Regions from separate parts of the Micromonospora sp. NPDC000121 genome, predicted to be linked through region 2. Evidence: riboswitches for the same ligand, from Rfam matches in the RefSeq annotation. Region 2 holds a riboswitch; the other holds the start of a gene.

Region 1 (10,482 bases), on a different contig from region 2:
AGCCGGATCCGGCGCTCCGGTCGGCCTGGCGCCCCGCGCCGGCGTGGCCGGCAGCGCCCCGGGTCGGGCCCGACGACGCCCCGGACACATCCCGCCCGGCCGCCGCGCAGCCCACGCCCGAGCCGGCGCCCCGGCCCCGGCACCGGGCCCCGCTGCCCGACCTGGCCCGGGCCGCGAACTGGGACGCCCTCGCCACCGCGCGACGCGGGGGCCCCGCGCCGGCGCCGGTGGACGCCGCGGCGGAGAGCGCGACCGCTGCCGCCGGGGAACCCGAGGGGCCGGCCGACGGCGAGGCGCCGGACGGTCCGGCCGCACAGCCCAGCGGCCGGACCCGTGGTCGGCTGGGGCTGTTCCGGCGTAACCGGTCCCGGGCCGAGGACGCTCCGGCGGACCGGGATTCCGAGCCGCTGCCGGCCCAGGACGAGGAGTACGTGGACTGGGTCGCCGGCCTGAGCAGGTCGGTCGCGGACAACGAACCCGAGCAGGAGATCGGCCGGCGGTCGTTGCGCTCCACCGGCCGCCACCACCGCGACTGACCCGGGCACCGCCCGAGCGGCGGCCCGCCCCCGGTACGACGGGGCGGGTCGCCGCTTCCGGTCAGGCCAGCGGCAGGTAGACCCGGCCGCCCGAGGAGACGAACTCCTCCGACTTGTCCTTCATGCCGCGCGCCGCGTACTCCTTGAGTTCCTGGGTGATCTTCATGGAGCAGAACTTCGGCCCGCACATCGAGCAGAAGTGGGCCGTCTTCGCCGGCTCGGCGGGCAGGGTCGCGTCGTGGTACGACCGCGCGGTCTCCGGGTCCAGCGAGAGGTTGAACTGGTCCTCCCACCGGAACTCGAACCGCGCCTTGGAGAGCGCGTCGTCCCACGCCTGCGCGCCGGGGTGCCCCTTGGCCAGGTCGGCCGCGTGCGCCGCGATCTTGTACGCGATCACGCCGGCCTTCACGTCGTCCCGGTCCGGCAGCCCGAGGTGCTCCTTCGGGGTCACGTAGCAGAGCATCGCGGTGCCGAACATGCCGATCATGGCAGCGCCGATCGCCGAGGTGATGTGGTCGTACGCCGGAGCGATGTCGGTGGTCAGCGGGCCGAGCGTGTAGAACGGCGCCTCGTGGCACCACTCCTGCTGGAGGTCCACGTTCTCCTTGATCTTGTGCATGGGCACGTGCCCCGGGCCCTCGATCATCACCTGGACGTCGTGCTCCCAGGCGACCTTCGTCAACTCGCCCAGCGTGCGCAGCTCCGCGAACTGCGCCTCGTCGTTGGCGTCCGCGATCGAGCCGGGACGCAGCCCGTCGCCGAGCGAGAACGTCACGTCGTACCGCGCGAGCAGCGAACACAGCTCGGCGAAGTTCGTGTAGAGGAAGTTCTCCTCGTGGTGGGCCAGGCACCAGGCAGCCATGATCGAGCCGCCCCGCGACACGATCCCGGTGACCCGGTCCACCGCCAGGGGCACGTACGGCAGCAGCACCCCGGCGTGCACCGTCATGTAGTCGACGCCCTGCTCGGCCTGCTCGATAACCGTCTCCCGGAACACCTCCCAGCTCAGCTTCACCGGGTCGCCCCCGACCTTCTCCAGCGCCTGGTAGATCGGCACGGTGCCGATCGGAACCGGTGAGTTCCGCACGATCGCCTCGCGGGTCTCGTGGATCCGCTTGCCCGTCGACAGGTCCATCACCGTGTCCGCGCCCCACCGGGTCGCCCAGGTCAGCTTCTCCACCTCCTCGGCGACCGACGAGGTGACCGCCGAGGTGCCGATGTTGGCGTTCACCTTGACCAGGAACGCCTTGCCGATGATCGCCGGCTCGCACTCGGGGTGGTTGACGTTGAGCGGCAGCACCGCCCGCCCGGCCGCGATCTCGTCCCGGACGAACTCCGGCGCCATGCCCTCCCGGATCGCCACGAACTCCATTTCCGGCGTGACGATCCCCGCCCGGGCGTACGCGAGCTGCGTCGGGCGCTTCCCGTCCACCCCGGCCAGCGGCGTGCCCGCACCCCGCACCGGGGCCACGTCCCCGCGCTCGGCGATCCACGGCCCGCGCAGTGGCGGCAGCCCGACCTCCGGGTCGGACCCGGGACCAGAGGTGTCGTAGAGCCGGACCGGCGGGTTGTCGCCGGTCAACTCCACCTCGGCGAAGGGCACCCGGACATCCGGCCGGGACCCCTCCACATGGACCTTGCGACGTGCCTGCATGACAGCCTCCCTGTGCTCACGCGGACCACCCGAAGTGGTCCAGCGGGCCGCGTCCCGCGCCCAGCTCCCAGTCCCGCCCGCCGGTCAGCGCGCGGAAGACGTACTCCTTGGCGGCGGCGACCGCCGTCGGCACCGGGTCGCCCAGCGCCAGCCGGACGGCGATGGCCGCCGAGAACGAGCACCCCGTGCCGTGGTGGTGCCGGGTGGCGACCCGGGGCGCACGGAGCAGCGTGGTGGTCCCGTCGCCGTGCAGCACGTCGACCGCCTCGCCGTCGGAGTCCACGTCGCCGCCCGTCACCACCACGTGCTCCGGTCCGCCGGCCGCCAGCGCCTCGGCGGCGGCCACCATCTCCTCGACCGTGGTCACCGGGCGTCCGGTGATGGCCGCGGCCTCCGCGCGGTTCGGCGTCGCCACCCGGGCGTACGGCAGCAGCCGCTCGAATGCGGCGACCACGCCCAGCCGGCGCCCGCTGGTGGCGACGAGCACCGGGTCGACGACGAGGTTCGGCAGCCGGCCGTCCCGGGCGACGTCGGCGACCGCGTCGGCGATGGCCGGGGTGCCGAGCATGCCCGTCTTGACGGCCCGCACCGCGAAGTCGGCGAGCACGCTGTCGAGCTGCTCGGTGACCGTGCGCGGGGGCAGCGGCAGGACGGCGTCGACGCCCCTCGTGTTCTGCGCGGTGACCGCGGTGATCACGCTGGTGCCGTACGCGCCGAGGGCGGCGAAGACCTTGAGGTCGGCCTGGATACCCGCTCCGCCGCCGGAGTCCGACCCGGCGATGGTGAGCACTGTCCTCGGCGTCACCGCGTGTCCTCTCCGTTGGGGCTCGTCGTGGTCGGTGCTGGGGGCTGCGGCCGACCGTGCCCACTCCGGGCGGTCAGGCTTGATCCCTCCGTGGGCACGGTCGGCCGCAGCCCCGTCCCGGAGACCTCCGCCCAGTCGTGCCGGCCACACGGCTGCTCGGCAACCGCAGGCCGGACGGCTGCGGTCAGCGTGGCGGCTGCCTCCTCGGGATCGTCGGCGCGCATGATCGCGCCGAGCACCGCCACTCCCACCGATCCGGCCGTCACGCAGGCGTGTACCTGTTCCGCGGTCTCCACCCCGCCTAGCGCCAGGATCGGCACCGGGCTGGCCTCGGCCAGCTCCCGCAGCCCGCCGGGGCGCAGGGGTGGGCCGTAGCCGGGCTTGGTTCTGGTCGGGTAGACGGGCGAGAGGGTGGCATAGTCCTCCGTGGTCAGTCGCGCCAACTCGGCCCGATCGTGGCAGGAGCGGCCGACCAGACCGAGGCGCGGCGGCGGATACGGGCCGGCCGACGGCAGGTGCACCGCGTCCCCGTCGAGCGGGTCCGGGCCGGCCACCACCAGCGTGCCGCCGACCTCGGCGAGGATCGCGCGCAGCTCGACGGCGAGGGCCGCGCGCTCGGCCCGGGGCAGGTCCCGCTCCCGCAGCACCACCCACCGCACTCCCCCCGCCACGGCCCCGGCGACCACCTCGGTCAACGGCCGCCGCGCCTGCCACCGGTCGGTCAGCAGCACGACGCCGGACGGCCCACGCGAGATCCTGGCGGGAAACGGCCCCTCCGGGAGCGCTTCCGCACCAAGATCGGCAGGAACGGGACCGGGGCGGGTCACAGTTCCGGCCGTCCCTCGTCGGGGGTGGAGGCCAGGGCGTGGAAGCGGCGGGCGATGCGGCCCGCCCCGTACGCGAGCCGCCCCGCCTCGACCGCGTACCGCATCGCGGTGGCCATCGCCACCGGGTCGACGGCGCGGGTGACCGCGCTGGCCAGCAGCACCGCGTCGCAGCCCAACTCCATGGCCAGCGCCGCGTCGGAGGCCGTGCCGATGCCGGCGTCCAGGATCACCGGCACGTCGACGCTCTGCCGGATCAGCCGGATGTGGTGCGGGTTCGACACGCCCAGGCCGGAGCCGATCGGCGCGCCCGCCGGCATCACCGCGGCGCAGCCGACGTCGGCCAGCCGCCGCGCCAGGATCGGGTCGTCCGACGTGTACGGCAGCACCACGAACCCGTCCGCGACGAGTTCCTCGGCGGCGCGCAGCAGCTCCACCCCGTCGGGCAGCAGCGTGCGCTCGTCGCCGATCACCTCCAGCTTCACCCAGTCGGTGCCGAACGCCTCGCGGGCCAGGTGGGCCACCTTGACGGCCTCGCCCGCCGTGTAGCAGCCGGCCGTGTTCGGCAGCAGCCGCACCCCGCACCGGTCGAGCAGGTCCAGCAGCCCGCCGGCGGCGCCGGGGGCGGTGTCGACGCGGCGCAGGGCCAGGGTGACCAGTTCGGTGCCGGAGGCGCGGATCGCGTCCTCCAGCACGCGCAGGTTGGCCGCGCCGCCGGTGCCGAGGATCAGGCGGGACGTGAGGCTCACGCCGCCCAGGTCGAAACCCACCGCGTCACCCGCCCTGGGCGGCGCTGAGCACCTCGACCCGGTCGCCGTCGCGCAGCACGGTCGCCGGCCAGCCGGTACGCGGCACGACCTCCCCGTTGACCGCGACGGCGAGGCCGCGCTGCTGGTCGGTGACCGCGCGGACCAGGTCCGCCACCGTCGAGCCGCCGGGCACGCTGCGCCCGGCGCCGTTCACCGTCAGTTCCACGCGATTTCCTCCTCGGGTGCGGACGGCCCGCGGGTCACGGGCGGCGCGAACCGGTCCGGGGTGAAGGGGGCGAGCAGCGGGTCCGCCGTACCGGTGACGACCAGGTCGGCGATCAGGTCGGCGGTGACCGGGGTGAGCACGATGCCGTGCCGGTGGTGCCCGGTCGCGGCGAGCACGCCCGGCCGGCCGGGCAGCGGGCCGAGGATCGGGGCGTTGTCCGGGGTGCCGGGGCGCAGGCCGGCGAGGGTCTCGACCAGGTCGTACTCGGCCAGCTCCGGCAACAGGTCGACGGCGGCGCGGAGCAGGCGCAGCACCGCCCCGGCGGAGACGTCGGTGTCGGCGCGCTCCTCGACGGTCGCGCCCACCACCACCTCCCCGCTGTCGCGGGGCACGAGATAGACGTGCTCGCCGTCGGCGTACCCCCGGATGACGTGCCGGAAGCCCGGCGCGCCGCCGCCGGGCGCGCGGAGCCGCAGCACCTGGCCCTTCACCGGCCGCACCGGCAGCCCGGTCAGGGCCGCCGCCCCGCAGCCGGCCGCGACCACCGTGACGCGGGCATCCACCTCGGACAGATCGCGCACGGCGGCGGGCACCAGCGTCGCGCCGGCCCGCTCGGCGGCCGTGCGCAGCGCCGGCACCAGGCGGCGCGGGTCGACCTGGTGGTCGGTGGCGGCGAGCGCGCCGCCGCGCACCCGGGGCGCCAGCGCCGGCTCGCGGTCCCGCAGCGCCGAGGGGCGCAGCGGCGTCACCGGCAGTCCGAGACCCTGCTGGTACGCCCACAGCCGCCGCGCCTCGGCCAGGTCGTCGGCGGTGAGCCCGACCACCAGGGTGCCCTCGGTCCGGTAGCCGACGTCCGCGCCGGTGGCGGCGGTCAGCTCGGCGGCGAAGGCCGGCCAGCGGGCGGCGGAGGCGGTGAGCAGCCCGGTCAGCTCGTGCTCGCCGAAGTACGCCTCGGCGACCGGGGCGAGCATCCCGGCGGCGACGTGCGACGCGCCGGAGCCCGGGGCGGGGTCGTGCACGACGACGCGGAGCCCCCGCGAGGCGCAGCGCCAGGCGATCGCCAGCCCGACCGGTCCCGCCCCCACCACGGCGACGTCCGGCCGGCTCAGCACCCCAGCGCTCCCAGCAGCTCCGCCGTCGCCCGGGCCGGATCGGCCGCCCCGGACAGCGCCCCCACCACCGCCACCCCGTACGCCCCGGCGGCCAGCAGCGCGGGCGCGTTCGCGGCGGTCACCCCGCCGATCGCGACGACCGGCACGTCCACGGCGGCGGCGACGGCGCGCACCCCGGCCGGGCCGATCGGCGCCGGCAGGCCGGTCTTGGTGCTGGTGGCGTGGCAGGGGCCGACACCCAGGTAGCTGGCTCCGGCGGCGACCGCCTCGGCGGCCGTCCCCGGCTCGCGGGCGGTTGCCCCGAGCACGGCGGTCGCGCCGAGCACCCGGCGGGCCGCCCCGACCGGAAGGTCCGCCGCGCCGACGTGCCCGCCTGCGGCGCCCACCGCCAGCGCCACGTGCAGCCGGTCGTTGACGAGGCAGGGGACGTCGTACGGCGCGCAGAGCGCGAGCACCCGGCGGGCCAGGTCGTACGCCTCCCGGTCGGTGGCGTCGTCCGCCACGCGGACCTGCACGACCAGCTCGGCGCGGGCCACCGGCAGGGCGGCCCGGAGCACGGTCAGCGGATCCCGCCCGGGTCGGGCGTCGGTGATCAGATGCAGTCGTCCCAGGGACGGCACGGCAACACTCCTCCCTGCGCCGGCATTACCCGGATCAGGTTCGACGGTCGGGGGCTCTCAGCCCCCCTCTCAGCCCGGTGCACCGGGCTCCCGTGGGTCACTTGCGCGTGTCACCGTACGACGGATCGCCGGATACGCCAAGGGCGGGACGCGGATTTCACACCGACCGTCCGAAGCCGACGACCGGGGCGGCGAGTGACCTCCCCGTCACGCCATGCTGTCCGGATGCCCTCCGGCGCTCGGGGACGGTTCGTCGGTCGGGTCGACCTGGCCTGGCCCGCCCTGCGCGTCGCGGTCGAGTACGACGGCGACCACCACCGGGAACGCGCCCACTTCCGGCAGGACGTCGCCCGGCTGAACGCGCTGCGTGCGGCCGGCTGGGTCGTCCTCCGCTTCACCGCCGACGACGTGCTCCGGCACCGGACCCGGACCGTACGCCTCGTCACCGACGCCCTGTATGAACGCGCTGACGAGCGGAACAGCAGGGCTGTCACCCACTCGCAGTGACGGCTCTGCCGTTCCACCCGCCGGCGCGCGTTCGCTCCTACAGGTGGCGCGGCGCCCCGCCCGCCCGGCACGCGCCAATGGGACGGCCGCCCGGCAACGGCCGCGCGGCAGCAGAGGGCGCCCGGCGAAAAGGCGACAGGGACGGGTGGAACACCAGAGCTGGCTCCCAGTGCCGGAGACATGCCTGGTGTTCCACCGGTGGAATACGGCCCGGCCCCGGACGAGCGCGTTGGCCGGCGGACCGCCCCGACACCGCAGCGGGTGCCGAGGCGGCGTACGCCGGTCAGAGGATGGCGCGCAGGGCTTCCAGGTCCTCGTCGGTGGGCTGCCAGGCGCCCGCCTCCGCGTTGGAGCGCACCTGCTCGGGCGTGGTGGCGCCGGCGATCACCGACGTCACCGCCGGCATGGCGGCCAGCCCGCCGATGGCCACCTGCAGCATCGACAGCCCCCGCTCGTTCGCGTACGCCTCGATGGCCTCGATGGTGTCCCAGTTGGCGGCGGCGAGGCGCTGGGCGTACCGGCCGCCACCGGCGAGGCGGCTGCCGGCGGGCGGGGCCTGGTCGCGCTTGTACTTGCCGGTGAGCAGCCCGTTGGCCAGCGGGAAGAACGGCAGCAGCCCGAGGCCGAACCGCTCACAGGCCGGCACCACCTCGGCCTCGACGGAGCGTTCCAGCAGGCTGTAGTGGTTCTGCGCGCTGATGAACCGGGACCGGCCGTTGGACGACGCCACCCAGTCCGCGTCGGCGATCTGCCACCCGGCGAAGTTGGAGTTGCCCAGGTAGCGCACCTTGCCCGCGCGGACCAGGTCGTCCAGCGCGGCGAGGGTCTCGTCGATCGGGGTGCCCGGGTCGGGCTCGTGCATCTGGTACAGGTCGATGTGGTCGGTGCCGAGCCGGCGCAGCGACGCCTCCACGGCGCGGGCGATGTAGCGCCGCGCGCCCCGGGCGCCGAAGTCGGGGCCGTTGAGCCCGTGCATGTCCATGCCGAACTTGGTGGCCACCACCACGTCGTCGCGGCGGCCCTTGAGCGCCTGGCCCAGCAGCTCCTCGGAGCCGCCCTGCGGCTCGCCGTAGATGTCGGCGGTGTCGAAGAAGTTGATCCCGGCGTCCAGCGCGGCGTCGACCACCGCCCGGGTGCCGTCGAGGTCGAGCTTGCGGCCGAAGTTGTTGCAGCCGATGCCGACCACGGACACCACGAGCCCGGAGTCGCCCAACCGGCGGTAGTTCATCTCAGTCACGAGATCCACCCTATGCCCGCCGGCCCGCCGCACGCCGCTGACCTCGAAGTCGACCGCCGCACGCCGGAGCTCGAAGTCGACCGCCGCACGCCGGAGCTCGAAGCCGACCGCCGCGCGCCGGGGCCCTCGAAGCCGGCCCGCGGCACCAGGTCGGCCCGCCACGACTCGGCGAGCCGACGGGCCGCCCGGCCCACCCGCCGGGACCGTCAGTCGAGCACGTCGGCGACGAGCCGGCCGGCGGCGGAGAGTGTGCCGGCCAGCTCGTCCGGCGTGTGCCCGGCACCGCCGAGCAGCGCGTGCGCCCGCCGGGCGAAGTCGGGCGGGGCGCCCGGCAGCCGCCCGGCGGAGGCGATCATGCCCTTCTCGTTGACCAGCCACCGCCCGGCCCGGGCGTGCAACACCTGGGCGAGTACGCCGACCGCCCGGAACAGACAGCCGGCCACGTACCCGCTGTCGCCGGCCACGGCGGCCTTGGCGGCGCCGGCGAGCAGGAACCGGGCCTCCCAGCCGCCGGCCCGGAGGGCGTCGGCCAGGGCCGGCGGGTACGCCCGTGTCTCCCCCCGCAGCGCGGTCAGCTCGCCGGTCGGGTCAGCGAGCACACGGCAGAGCGCCACCTCGCCGGCGTACGCGGACGAGTAGAAACCGAGCGGATGCCCGGCCTGCACGCCGACGTCGTACCAGCCGGCCTGGCAGTCGGCCCAGACCCGCTGCACCCGGTCGAGGTCGCGGTAGATCCAGTCGACCGCCGCCCCACCGACGCGCAGCCATCCGCCGCCGTCGACCCACGGCCCCCAGCCGCCGGGAGCGGTCAGTTCGACCTGCTCGTCGGCGACCGACGCGGCGACGGCGCGCAGCCCCGGCACGTCCAGTTCGCCCCGGTAGTAGAGGCCGAGGTCCCAGTCGGAGTCGGGCCGGTGCTCGCCGCGGGCCCGGCTGCCGCCGAGCGCGACCGCGACGACCCCGCCGACCGCGCACAGGCGGTCGGCCAGGTCGGCGGGGATCACGCCACGTCCCAGACGGGCTCGGGGGTCTCCACCACCTCGTTGTCGCTCCGGAAGAGGAGGAACCGGTCGAACGAGCGGGTGAACCAGCGGTCGTGGGTCACCGCGACCACGGTCCCCTCGAACGCCGTCAGCCCGGCCTCCAGCGCCTCCGCCGACGCCAGGTCCAGGTTGTCGGTGGGCTCGTCGAGCAGCAGCAGCGTCGCGCCGGACAGCTCCAGCAGCAGCACCAGGAACCGCGCCTGCTGCCCGCCGGAGAGGGTGCCGAAGCGCTGGTCGCCCTGCCCCGCCAGCTCGTACCGGGACAGCGCCGCCATCGCCGCGTGCCGGTCCATGCCGGCGCGGTGGTCGTCGCCCCGCCAGAGGATCTCGACGAGGGTCTTCGCCATCAGCTCCGGCCGGTCGTGGGTCTGCGAGAAGTGCCCGGGGCGCACCCGGGCGCCGAGCCGGGCCACCCCGTCGTGCGCGACCGGCGCGAGCGCCGCCGCGCCGTCGACCGGGCCGTTGGCCGGATCCGGGTCGCTGCCGCCACGGGCCAGCAGCCGGAGGAAGTGCGACTTGCCGGTGCCGTTGGCGCCGAGCACCGCCACCCGGTCGCCGTACCAGATCTCCAGGTCGAACGGGTAGGTCAGGCCGTCGAGTTCGAGCTGCTCGCAGACCACCGCGCGCTTGCCGGTCCGCCCGCCGGTCAGGCGCATCCGGATGTCCTGGTCCTTCGGCGGTACGGGCGGCGGCCCGGCCTCCTCGAACTTGCGCAACCGGGTCTGCGCGGCCTGGTAGCGCGAGGCCATCCCGTCGTTGTACGCGGCCTTCTGCTTGTACATCAGCATCAGCTCGCGCAGCTTCTGGTGCTCCTCGTCCCAGCGTTTGCGCAGCTCGTCGAGGCGGGCGTGCCGGGCCACCCGCGCGGAGTGCCAGCTCGCGAAGCCGCCGGGGTGCACCCAGGCGCTGCCGCCCTCCACGGCGACCACCCGGTCGGCGGTGTGCGCCAGCAGCTCCCGGTCGTGCGAGACGTAGAGCACCGACTTGGCCGACTCGCGCAGCCGCCCCTCCAGCCAGCGCTTGCCGGGCACGTCGAGGAAGTTGTCCGGCTCGTCGAGGAGCAGCACCTCGTCGGGGCCGCGCAGCAGCAGTTCGAGGGCGAAGCGCTTCTGCTGGCCGCCGGAGAGGGTACGCACCGGACGCTCCCGGGCGCCGTCCCACGGCAGGCC
Region 2 (10,482 bases):
GGGCCCCGGCTACGCGGTCCGGATGCGCCGGGCGCAGGCGGTACGCCTGGTTGCCTTGGCCGCCGAGCGGGAGGCCGCCGCGCGGACCGACGAGCGGCTGCGGGTGGCCCGGGAACTGCACGACATCGTCTCGCACGGTGTCTCCGTGATGGTGCTGCAGGCCGGCGCGGCCGAGGCCGTGCTCGACTCGGACGCGCGCCAGGCCCGCGAGTCACTGGAGGCGGTGCAGGACGTGGGACGCGACGTGGTCACCGAGCTGCGCCGGCTGCTGGTCATCCTGCGCGGCTCGGAACCGGCGCCGGAGGGACTGCCCTCGCTGCGGCAGCTCGACGCGTTGACCACCGCGGTACGCGTCGCCGGCGGGCGGGTCGAGGTCACCGTCACGGGCGATCTCGGCCCGGTCCCGGTCGCCGCCGACGTCAACGCCTACCGGATCCTCCAGGAGGCCCTGACGAACGCCGCCCGGCACGCCCCCGGCGCGACCGTCGACGTCTCGATCGATGTGGGCGACACCCGGCTCCGGCTGCACGTCGTCGACGACGGGCCCGGTCCCGCCCGCCGTGGCGTCGGCACGGGCCACGGGCTGACGGGCATCCGGGAACGGGCCGAGCTGTTCGGCGGCACGGTCGTCGCCGGCCCGCGTGAGCAGGGCGGCTTCGAGGTCCGCGTGGAGCTTCCGTTGGGCCTCGACGGCTCGACGCCAGCGCTCTCCCCGACGGGCACGACGGCGTGACCCGGGTGCTCATCGCCGACGACGAGGCCCTCGTCCGCGGCGGACTCCGGATGATCCTCGGCGCGCAGCCCGACATCGAGGTGGTCGCCGACGCCGCCGACGGCGAGGACGCCGTACTGCTCGCGGCACGCCTCAAGCCCGACGTCGTCCTGATGGACATCCACATGCCGCGGCTGGACGGCATCGCCGCGACGGAGCGGATCCTGGCGGAGTGCGCCGACATCCGGATCATCGTGCTGACCACCTTCGACCTGGACGAGTACGTCTACCGCGCGCTGCGGGCCGGCGCGTCCGGGTTCATGCTCAAGACCACCCCGCCGAAGGACCTCGCGGGCGCCCTGCAGGCCGCCGCGCGTGGCGACGCGCTGCTGTCCCCGTCGATCACCCGCCGGCTGATCGACCACTACACGGCGACGGCGCCGGCGGCGACCGCCGGCAGCCCCGGGCTGGCTGAGCTGACCGCCCGGGAGACCGAGGTGCTGCGAATGATGGCCGACGGCCTGTCCAACCGGGAGATCGCCCACCAGCTCTTCCTCGGCGAGGCGACGGTGAAGACGCACGTCAACCGCATCTTCGCCAAGCTCGGGGTGCGCGACCGGGTGCAGGCCGTCGTGCTGGCGTACCAGACCGGCGTGGCCCAGCTCCGGCGCCGGTAGGGCGAGGCGACCGCCGGGCCTCGGCCGCCGGACCCGTGGCGCCGGCGACCGCCGCAGCCGTGCCACCGGCAGCCGCCGCGGCGGTCAGCCGATCAGTGGCCGGAAGGTTCCCGCCAGGACGCTGACCGCCAGCGCCGCGCCGGCCAGCAGCGCCGCCCCGGCGATCAGCAGCCCGTCGGCGGCGACGAAGCGCTGCCGCCGGGCGACCGTACGCGGGGTGCCGGCGTCGAAGCCGCGGGCGTCCATCGCCACGGCCAGCCGGGTGCCCCGGCGGATCGCCCCGACCAGCAGCGCGAAGGCGGTGGAGACGAACAGCCGCAGCTTCGCCAGCGGGTTGCGTCCCGCCTCCACCCCGCGGGCGCGGCGGGCCATGGCGATCATCTGCCACTCCTGCCCGAGCAGCGGCACCAGCCGGAACGCCGCCAACGCCCCGATGGCGAACCGGGCCGGCGCCTTCGCGTTCTGGATCAGGGCGTCCGCCAGGTCGGTGGGGTCGGTGGTGGCGAACACGATGACGCCGGGCAGCGCCACGGCGAACATGCGCAGCACCAGGCCGAGCGCGGTGAGCAGCACGCCGGAGGTGACCACGGCGGGGCCGGCCTCGACCAGCACCCGCCCGGAGCGCTCGGCCGCGAAGAGCACCAGCGTCACCACGACGCCGACCGCGCCGACGAGCAGCGGCCAGGCCCGCCGGGCCAACACGCGGAAGCGGACCCCGAACAGCGGCAGCACGGCCAGTTCGACGGCGATGGCGATCGCCGGGGCCACCGGGTCCAGGGTGGCGACCAGGATGAACGAGAACACCAGCGCCGCGGCGAGCTTGGCCACCGGGTTGCGCCGGGCCAGCGGCGCGTCGGGGGCGGCGACCGGTTCGAGGGTGATCACGGCCGCTCCGGGGTGGGCCGGGCGGGGCAGGGGACCGGCGCCGGGGCCGTCACGGCCCAGCGGCGCGGCGGGTGCGCGACCGGCGCGCTACGTGAGCTGGTCACGGCCGCTCCAGGGTGACGCGCCGGTCGGCCAGGGCGGCGACGAACTCCGGGTCGTGGGTGACGGCGACCAGGCCGTGCCCGGCGTCGCGCAGCTCGGCGAAGAGGTCCACCAGCTCCAGCCAGGTCCGCCGGTCCTGGCCGAAGGTGGGTTCGTCGCAGACGAGCAGGCGGGGCGCGGTGGCCAGGGCCGTCGCCACGCTCAGCCGCCGCGCCTCCCCGCCCGAGAGGGTGTACGGGTTGGCCGCGGCGAGCTTCGTCAACCGCAGCCGGGACAGCAGGTCGTCCACCGTGGCCCGGACCGCCGCCTCCGGCCGGCCGGTGCGGCGCGGGCCGAGGGCCAGCTCGTCGAAGACGGTGGTGGCGACGAACTGGTGCTCCGGATCCTGGAAGACCGAGCCGATCCGGCGGGCCAGTGCGGGGGCGCGCCAGCGGTGCGGGGGAGTGCGGGCGTCGGCGCCGGCCAGTGCCGCCGTCGCCGCGACCCGGCCGGCTCCCGGTTTCAGCAGCCCGCCGAGCAGCAGCGCGAGGGTCGACTTCCCGGCCCCGTTCGGGCCGAGCACGGCGAGCGCCTCGCCGGCGCGTACCGCCAGGTCGACGGCGGCCAGCCGGGGTGGCAGGCCGAGCCGGTCGGCGGTGAGCAGCAGGTCGCCGGCCGGCGCGGTGGCGCGGCGGGGCGGCACGGGCCGGCCGGGCACCCAGACGCCCGCGGCGGCGAGCGCGTCGCCGTGGGTGCCGAAGACCGTCTGGGGCGTGCCGTCGGCGCGGACGCCGCCGCCCGGTTCGAGCACGACCACCCGGTCGACCAGCGGCAGCGCCTCGGCGACCCGGTGCTCGACCAGGATCAGCGTGGTGTCGGCGTCCAGCGCCCCGGCCACCGCCGCGCGGACGAGCGCGGCGCCGGTGGGGTCGAGGTTGGCGGTGGGCTCGTCGAGCAGCAGCAGCCCGGGCCGCAGGGCCAGCACCCCGGCCAGGGCGAGCCGTTGCTGTTCGCCGCCGGAGAGCGCCGCGGTGGGCCGGTCCCGGTGGTACGGGAAACCGACCCGGGCCAGCGCCTCGTCGACGCGGGGCCAGATCTCCTCGGCGGGGATCCCCCGGTTCTCCAGCCCGAACGCCACGTCGTCGCCGCTGCGGGCCATCACGAGCTGGGTCTCCGGGTCCTGGAAGACGATGCCGACCCGTTCCCGGCCCTTGCGGGGGTCGAGCCCGTCGATCTCGACGGTGCCCTCCTGCTCGCCCGAGTCCTCGGGCAGCAGGCCGGCCAGCGCGGCGAGCAGGGTGCTCTTGCCGGCGCCCGACGGCCCGAGCAGCAGCACCCGCTCGCCGGCCTCGACCCGCAGGTCCACCCCGCGTACGGCCCACGCCCGACGCCCGGCGTGCCGCCACCCGAACCCCCGCAGCGTCACCGTCCCCACGTCGCCCCCTCCCTCCGTGCAGTCCGACCGGGCCGTGTCCCGTCCCGGTGATCAAGAGGTTTGCGTCCGGGAAACCGCCTCCAGCCGACGCAAACCTCTTGATCGACGAGGAGGAGCGGGTGGGCGGTCAGATGGCGGCGCGTTCGCGGCCGGCGGGGAAGCGGTCCAGGACGCCGGTGCCCGCCAGGGCGCGGGTGAGGGCCCAGCCGCCGGCGCCGGCGACGGCGGCGGCGCTGACGACGGTCAGCAGGGCGTACGGGATCCGGTAGCTGCCGAGCGCGTAGTCGACGTTCCACACGAAGAAGTCGAACAGCGCCGCGCCGAGGCCGGTCAGCGCGCCGGCGAGCAGCGCGGTGGGCAGCCGGAACGAGCGGTACCGGAACGCGGCGAAGGCCACCTCGGCGCCGAGGCCCTGGATCAGGCCCTGGACGATGGTGATGCCGCCCCACTCCGAGCCGAGCAGCGCGGAGACCGTCGCCGCCACCGCCTCGCAGAAGAGCGCCGCGCCGGGCTTGCGGATCACCAGGCCGCCGAGCACGGCCGGGACCAGCCAGACGCCGTACATGATCGCCTGGCCGGCCGGAAAGAACGCGAACGCCGGGTCGACGGCCCGCCACAGCAGGCCCCAGGCCCAGAAGATGACGCCGAACGCCACCGCGATCACCGCGGCGATGACGACGTCGAGTGTGCGCCACCGGGTGGTCGTGTTGTCTCGCATGATTTGCTCCCAGTCCTGAACGCGAACCAGGAGAAGACGCACGCCGCGCCCGGTGTGCCCGGACGGCGGCGCGGCTGGAGGTCGACCGAACTCCCTGCGCTGGCATTACCCAGATCAGGTTCGAGGGTCTGCGGGCGGTGCCCGCACTCTCAGCGCTGTGCGCTCCCCTGTCGGATGTGAAGTTGTCGCGCGACGCTAACACCTTTGAAGATCATCGGGCAAAGTGATCTTTCCGCAGGTCATCCCGGATGCGGGCGGCTGGCGACCGGCGTGCTCACCCTCCGTGCTCGCGCCCTCGTGCGAGGCTCCGCTCGTGGCCACCTCCGAGAAGCCGGAGCGCACCCTCGCCCTGACCCTGGCGGGAACGGTGGTCGGCGTGCTGCCGATCGCAGTGATCGTGATCGTGTCCGCGGCGGGTCGGGGCGACCTCGGCACCGTGCTCTGGTTCTTCCTCGTCGTGCTGGGAATCGGCGCCTTCGCGTCGCTGGCTCTCTACGCCAAGCTGCGGGCCCGGGCCGCCTGGGACCGGGACTTCCCGGACGGGCGGGCGCCCTGGTGGCGGCGGCCACGACCGTGACGCCGGCGGCACGACCGTCACGGGACGCCAGGAGGAACACCGTCCGGATCGATGGGTACGGGCGGGGGGCCCGCCGCGTCCATCGAGATGTCCCAGTCGGCCGGTAGTCTGAGGCGGCCAGGCGGGACGGGCAGAGGGACGGGTGCGTGACGGGGCGGACTGACCACCACACCGTGCCGGCGGGCGGGCCGCGGCGACGGGAGCGCGTGGTCGCGTCGGACGTACCGTCGCAGGAGCCGGCGGGCGGCGGGAGCGCCTGGCGGGTCGGGTCGGTCGAGGTGCTCGCGGGCCTGCTGATCCTGCTGGTCGTCTTCCGTGAGCCGCTCGCCCGCGCGCTGTCCGCGCCCCGGCTGCAGACCTGGACGACCGTCTTCGTCTCGGTGATGGTGCAGGCGGTGCCGTTCCTGGTCTTCGGGGTGGTCCTCTCCGCCGTGATCGCGGTCTTCGTGCCCCGGTCGTTCTGGGCCCGGGCGCTGCCGCGGCACCCCGCGCTCGCGGTGCCCGTGGCGAGCGCGGCCGGCGTGGTGCTGCCCGGCTGCGAGTGCGGGTCCGTGCCGATCGCCGGTTCGCTGATCCGGCGCGGGGTCACCCCGGCCGCCGCGCTGGCCTTCCTGCTCGCCGCCCCGGCCATCAACCCGATCGTGCTCACCGCCACCGCGGTGGCCTTCCCCGACGACCCGGAGATGGTCCTCGGCCGCGGCCTCGCGAGCCTGGTCGTCGCGATGGTGATGGGGTGGCTGTGGCTGCGCCTCGGCCGGGCCGACTGGATCCGGCTGCCGCGTCGGCCGGAGCTGGACGACGGCTCGCGCGGGCGGGCGTTCTGGGCGGCGGTCCGGCACGACGTCACCCACGCCGGCGGGTTCCTGGTGGTCGGCGCGGCGGCCGCCGCCACCATCAACGTCGTCGTGCCCGAGCGTTGGTTGCAGACGCTCGCCGCGGACCCGGTGCTCTCGGTGCTCGCGCTGGCCGTGCTCGCGGTGCTGCTCTCCCTCTGCTCGGAGGCCGACGCCTTCGTGGCCGCCTCGCTGTCGCAGTTCTCGCTGACCGCCCGGCTGGTCTTCCTGGTGGTGGGGCCGATGGTCGACCTCAAGCTCATCGCGATGCAGACCGGCGTCTTCGGCCGGCGGTTCGCGCTGCGGTTCGCCCCGGCCACCTTCGCGGTGGCCGTCGCCGTCGCCGCCGCGACCGGGGCGGTGCTGCTGTGAACCGGCAGGCGCAGGCCGTCGTCCTGCTGCTGCTCGGGGGTGCGGTGGTCCGGGCCAGCCTCACCGACCTCTACCTGCGCTACGTCAAGGAGGGGCTGCGCCCCTTCCTGGTCGCCGCGGGCCTGCTGCTGGTGGTCGCCGCCGTCATGACCCTCTGGTACGAGCTGCGTCCGGCCCTCCGGCGCGCCGCCGCGCCCCCGACCGCCGACGGCGAGCACGACGGCGCCGGCCGGGACCACGACCGCGCCGACGGCGAGCACGACCGCGCCGACGGCGAGCACGACGGCGCCGCCGGCGAGCACGACGGCGCCGCCGGCGAGCACGACCGCGCCGCCGGCGAGCACACCGCCGACCACGGGCACGGCCACCACGAGCCGCGGATCGGCTGGCTGCTGATCCTGCCGGCGCTGGGTCTGCTCCTGGTCGCCCCACCCGCCCTCGGCTCGTACGCCGCCGGGCAGGCCGGCACCGCGCTCTCCGCCCGGCAACAGCCGTCCGACTACCCGCCCCTGCCCGACGGCGACCCGGCGCAGGTCAGCGTGCTCGACTACGCCGCGCGGGCGCTGTTCGACCGGGGCGCGTCGCTCGGCGGGCGCCGGGTCCGGCTGACCGGTTTCGTCACCACCGGCCCCGACGGCCGACCGCTCCTGGCCCGGATGGTGCTCTCCTGCTGCGCGGCCGACGGGCGGCCGGTCAAGCTGGGCCTGACCGGCGCCGCCCCCGAAGGGCTCGCCGACGACACCTGGATCGAGGTGACCGGCCGCTACAGCGACCGGATCATCCGGGACCCGGTCAACGACGCCGAGATCCCCTACCTCGACGTGGAGTCCTGGCGGCAGGTGCCCACCCCCAAACGCCAGTACGAGTGACCCCGTCCCCTGGGTAGGCTGGCGATCATGCGGATCGAGGCGCGCGGGCTCACGTTCGACGTACGCGTCGGCGGTCCGGAGGGCGGCGCGCCCGTCCTGCTGCTGCACGGGTTTCCCCAGCACGGCGGGGAGTGGGACGACGTCGTCCCGCCGCTGCACGCCGCCGGCCTGCGCACGTACGCGCCGGACCAGCGCGGCTACTCGCCGGGCGCGCGGCCGGAGGCGGTCGAGGCGTACCGGATGTCGGAGCTGGCCGCCGACGCGGTGGCCGTGCTGGACGCCCTCGGCGTCGACGCGGCGCACCTCGTGGGGCACGACTGGGGCGCGCTGGTCGCCTGGGACCTGGCCGCCCGGCAACCGGAGCGGGTCAGGACGCTGACCGCGGTCTCCGTGCCGCACCCCGCCGCGATGGCGCACGCGCTGGCCGAGGACCCGGGGCAGAAGGCACGCTCGGCGTACATCGCGGTGTTCCGCAAGCCGGGCCGGGCGGAGAAGGCGCTGCTGGCGTTGGGCGCGACCGGGCTGCGCCGGATGCTGCACGGGGTCGGCGACGACGAGCGGGTGGCCGCGTACGCGGACCCGATGCGCGAGCCGGGCGCGCTGACGGCGGCGCTGAACTGGTACCGGGCGATGTCCCGGCGGGACATGGCGGCCACCGGGCCGGTGCCGGTGCCGACCACCTTCGTGTGGAGCGACCGTGACATCGCGATCGGCCGGACCGCGGCCGAGGCGTGCGCCGGCCACGTGAGCGCCGACTACCGTTTCGTCGAGCTGCCCGGGGTGAGCCACTGGATTCCCGACGAGGCGCCCGCCCCGCTGGCCGAGGCGATCCTGGCCCGGGTGCGGGGCCCGGCCTGACCGGCACGGTGTCGCCCGCGCCCCCGGGGTGGCCGGGCGTCCTCGACGGACGTACGACTGGACGGAGGAGACACATGACGGTGAGCGCCGAGGACTACCTGGCCGTGGTGACCGAGACGATGCAGCGGGTGGCCACGAGCCAGCGCGAGGCGGTCGGGCGGGCCGCCGACCTGATCGCCGACGCGGTGCGCGCCGACGGGGTGGTGCACGCGTTCGGCACCGGCCACTCGGAGGCGCTGGCGATGGAGATCGCGGGCCGGGCCGGCGGGCTGGTGCCCACCAACCGGATCGCCCTGCGGGACCTGGTGCTGGTCGGCGGCGCGCCGGCCGACATGCTCGGGCCGCTGCTCGAACGCGATCCGTCGGTGGCGCACCGCCTCTACGAGCTGGCCCCGGTCAGCCCTGGGGACGTCTTCGTGCTGGCCTCCAACTCCGGCGTCAACGGCGCGATGGTGGAGTTCGCGTCCCTGGTCAAGGAGAAGGGCCACGGGCTGGTCGCGATCACCTCGGCGCAGCACTCCGGGCAGATGACCTCGCGCCACCCGTCGGGGCGCAAGCTCGCCGACCTCGCCGACGTGGTGCTCGACAACGGCGCCCCGTACGGCGACGCGACGCTGCCGCTGCCCGGCGGTGGCGCGGTCGGCGCGGTCTCGTCGATCACCGCGGCGCTGCTGGCGCAGCAGATCACGGTCGAGGTGGTGGCCCGGCTGCTCGCGACGGGGGAGCGGCCCCCGGTCTACCTGTCGGCCAACATCGCCGGCGGCGACGAGCACAACAACGCCCTGGAGGCCCGGTACGCCGGCCGGATCCGCCGCGGCTCCTGACCGGAGCCGGCAAGGAACCGGGGCTCGCGCGGGCGGCGTGAGCCGGTTTCGTGGCTCCGCCGGTGGGGCATCAGCGTTGCTGCCGACGGGCGCACCCCGTCGGCAGTACCGTCTGACCGGAGGTAGCGCGTGTCCAAGGAAACCGAGAAGCAGCGCTGGCAGCGCAACTTCGCCGACCTGTTGCAGGAGTTGCGGGTCGCGCAGACCGGCGTGCAGATCCTCTTCGCCTTCCTGCTGACCCTGCCGTTCAGCAACGGGTTCACCAGGACGAGCGGTTTCCAGAAGGACGTCTACATCGTCTCGTTGCTGGCGGCCGCCGCCGCGACCGCGATGATCATTTCCCCGGTGGCGTTCCACCGCGCGCTGTTCCGGCAGGGCCGCAAGCCGGAGCTGGTCCGGTTCGCCCACCGGATGGCCAGCGCCGGCCTCGCCTTCATGCTGATCTCGATGGTCAGCGCGGTGCTGCTGATCACCGACTTCGTGCTGGACCGGAGCGTCGCCCTGCTGCTCAGCGGCGCCACGGCGCTCTGGTTCCTCACCTTCTGGGTGTTCCTGCCGTTCGCCCGGCGCAACTGGGGCGAGGACGACATCGACGACGAGGACGACGACCCCCAGCACCTCCCCGGCGACTGACCCGGCCGACGAACTCGATCTTCACCGAACGCTACCCCTGGGTAACACCCGGGGGTAGCGTGCTGTTTGTCGAGCACGTTGACGCAGCCGGACCGAGGTTCGAGGGGGCAGCCGTGACCACGACGCAGAACAGCCGACCCGCGCCGGACGGATCCGGCGGCGACCAGCCCGCGGCGAAGGACACCGTGGGCGTGCCGACGGCCGGCGCCGACCGGCCCGCACCGCCCGGCGGCGCGGCGGCCGGCACCGGGCAGGCTCCGACGCCCGCCGCCGGGGACAGGCCGATGGCCGGCGCGGCCGGGCCGCTGCCGAAGGAGGCGGGACAGGTCTCCGAGAAGGAGGCCCGCCAGGTCGCCGAGGCGGCCCGCGAGTCCTCGTGGGACCGGCCCAGCTTCGGCAAGGAGCTCTTCCTCGGCCGCCTCCGGCTCGACCTGATCGACCCCTGGCCGCGCCCCGACGCGGCGGACGTCGCCCGGGCCGACGAGTTCCTCGGCCGGTTCCGCGAGTTCCTCACCTCCGAGGTGGACGGCGCGGTCATCGAACGGGACGCGTCCATCCCGGACGACGTGTTCCACGGCATGGCCCGGCTCGGCGCGTTCGGCATGAAGATCGATCGGTCGTACGGCGGGCTCGGGCTGAGCAACCTGCACTACTGCCGGGCGCTCATGCTGGCCGGCTCGGTCAGCCCGGCGATCGGCGCGCTGCTGTCGGCGCACCAGTCCATCGGGGTGCCGCAGCCGCTGAAGATGTTCGGCACCGCCGCGCAGAAGCAGCGCTTCCTGCCCCGCCTCGCCGCCGGCGAGGTGTCCGCGTTCCTGCTCACCGAGCCCGACGTCGGCTCCGACCCGGCCCGGCTGGCCACCACCGCCGAGCCGACCCCCGACGGCGCCGGCTACCGGCTCAACGGGGTGAAGCTCTGGGCCACCAACGGCACCATCGCCACCCTGCTCGTGGTGATGGCCCGGGTCCCCGCCGCCGAAGGGCGGCGCGGCGGGATCACCGCCTTCG

The links. A riboswitch is a leader RNA that binds a small molecule or an ion and turns the genes downstream of it on or off. The one in region 2 is predicted to bind thiamine pyrophosphate.
Region 1: linked by a shared signal. The riboswitch ahead of thiE (thiamine phosphate synthase) and the one ahead of ACFY23_RS06395 (ECF transporter S component) in region 2 are both predicted to bind thiamine pyrophosphate.

The regions. Positions count from the first base shown of each region.
Region 1 is NZ_JBIAZP010000006.1:382,995-393,476, forward strand. It holds gene ACFY23_RS20035 (hypothetical protein) at 1-536, shown strand, start outside; gene thiC (phosphomethylpyrimidine synthase ThiC) at 598-2,190, opposite strand; gene thiD (bifunctional hydroxymethylpyrimidine kinase/phosphomethylpyrimidine kinase) at 2,207-2,995, opposite strand; gene ACFY23_RS20050 (thiamine phosphate synthase) at 2,992-3,750, opposite strand; gene ACFY23_RS20055 (thiazole synthase) at 3,819-4,589, opposite strand; gene thiS (sulfur carrier protein ThiS) at 4,594-4,794, opposite strand; gene thiO (glycine oxidase ThiO) at 4,785-5,906, opposite strand; gene thiE (thiamine phosphate synthase) at 5,900-6,526, opposite strand; TPP riboswitch at 6,521-6,629, opposite strand; gene ACFY23_RS20075 (DUF559 domain-containing protein) at 6,752-7,033, shown strand; gene ACFY23_RS20080 (aldo/keto reductase) at 7,317-8,279, opposite strand; gene ACFY23_RS20085 (nucleotidyltransferase domain-containing protein) at 8,477-9,274, opposite strand; gene ACFY23_RS20090 (ATP-binding cassette domain-containing protein) at 9,271-10,482, opposite strand, start outside.
Region 2 is NZ_JBIAZP010000002.1:81,842-92,323, forward strand. It holds gene ACFY23_RS06375 (sensor histidine kinase) at 1-733, shown strand, start outside; gene ACFY23_RS06380 (response regulator transcription factor) at 730-1,389, shown strand; gene ACFY23_RS06385 (energy-coupling factor transporter transmembrane component T) at 1,474-2,274, opposite strand; gene ACFY23_RS06390 (ABC transporter ATP-binding protein) at 2,375-3,790, opposite strand; gene ACFY23_RS06395 (ECF transporter S component) at 3,918-4,508, opposite strand; TPP riboswitch at 4,582-4,687, opposite strand; gene ACFY23_RS06400 (hypothetical protein) at 4,822-5,085, shown strand; gene ACFY23_RS06405 (permease) at 5,292-6,290, shown strand; gene ACFY23_RS06410 (TIGR03943 family putative permease subunit) at 6,287-7,159, shown strand; gene ACFY23_RS06415 (alpha/beta hydrolase) at 7,187-8,017, shown strand; gene ACFY23_RS06420 (SIS domain-containing protein) at 8,092-8,841, shown strand; gene ACFY23_RS06425 (DUF6328 family protein) at 8,971-9,474, shown strand; gene ACFY23_RS06430 (acyl-CoA dehydrogenase family protein) at 9,759-10,482, shown strand, end outside.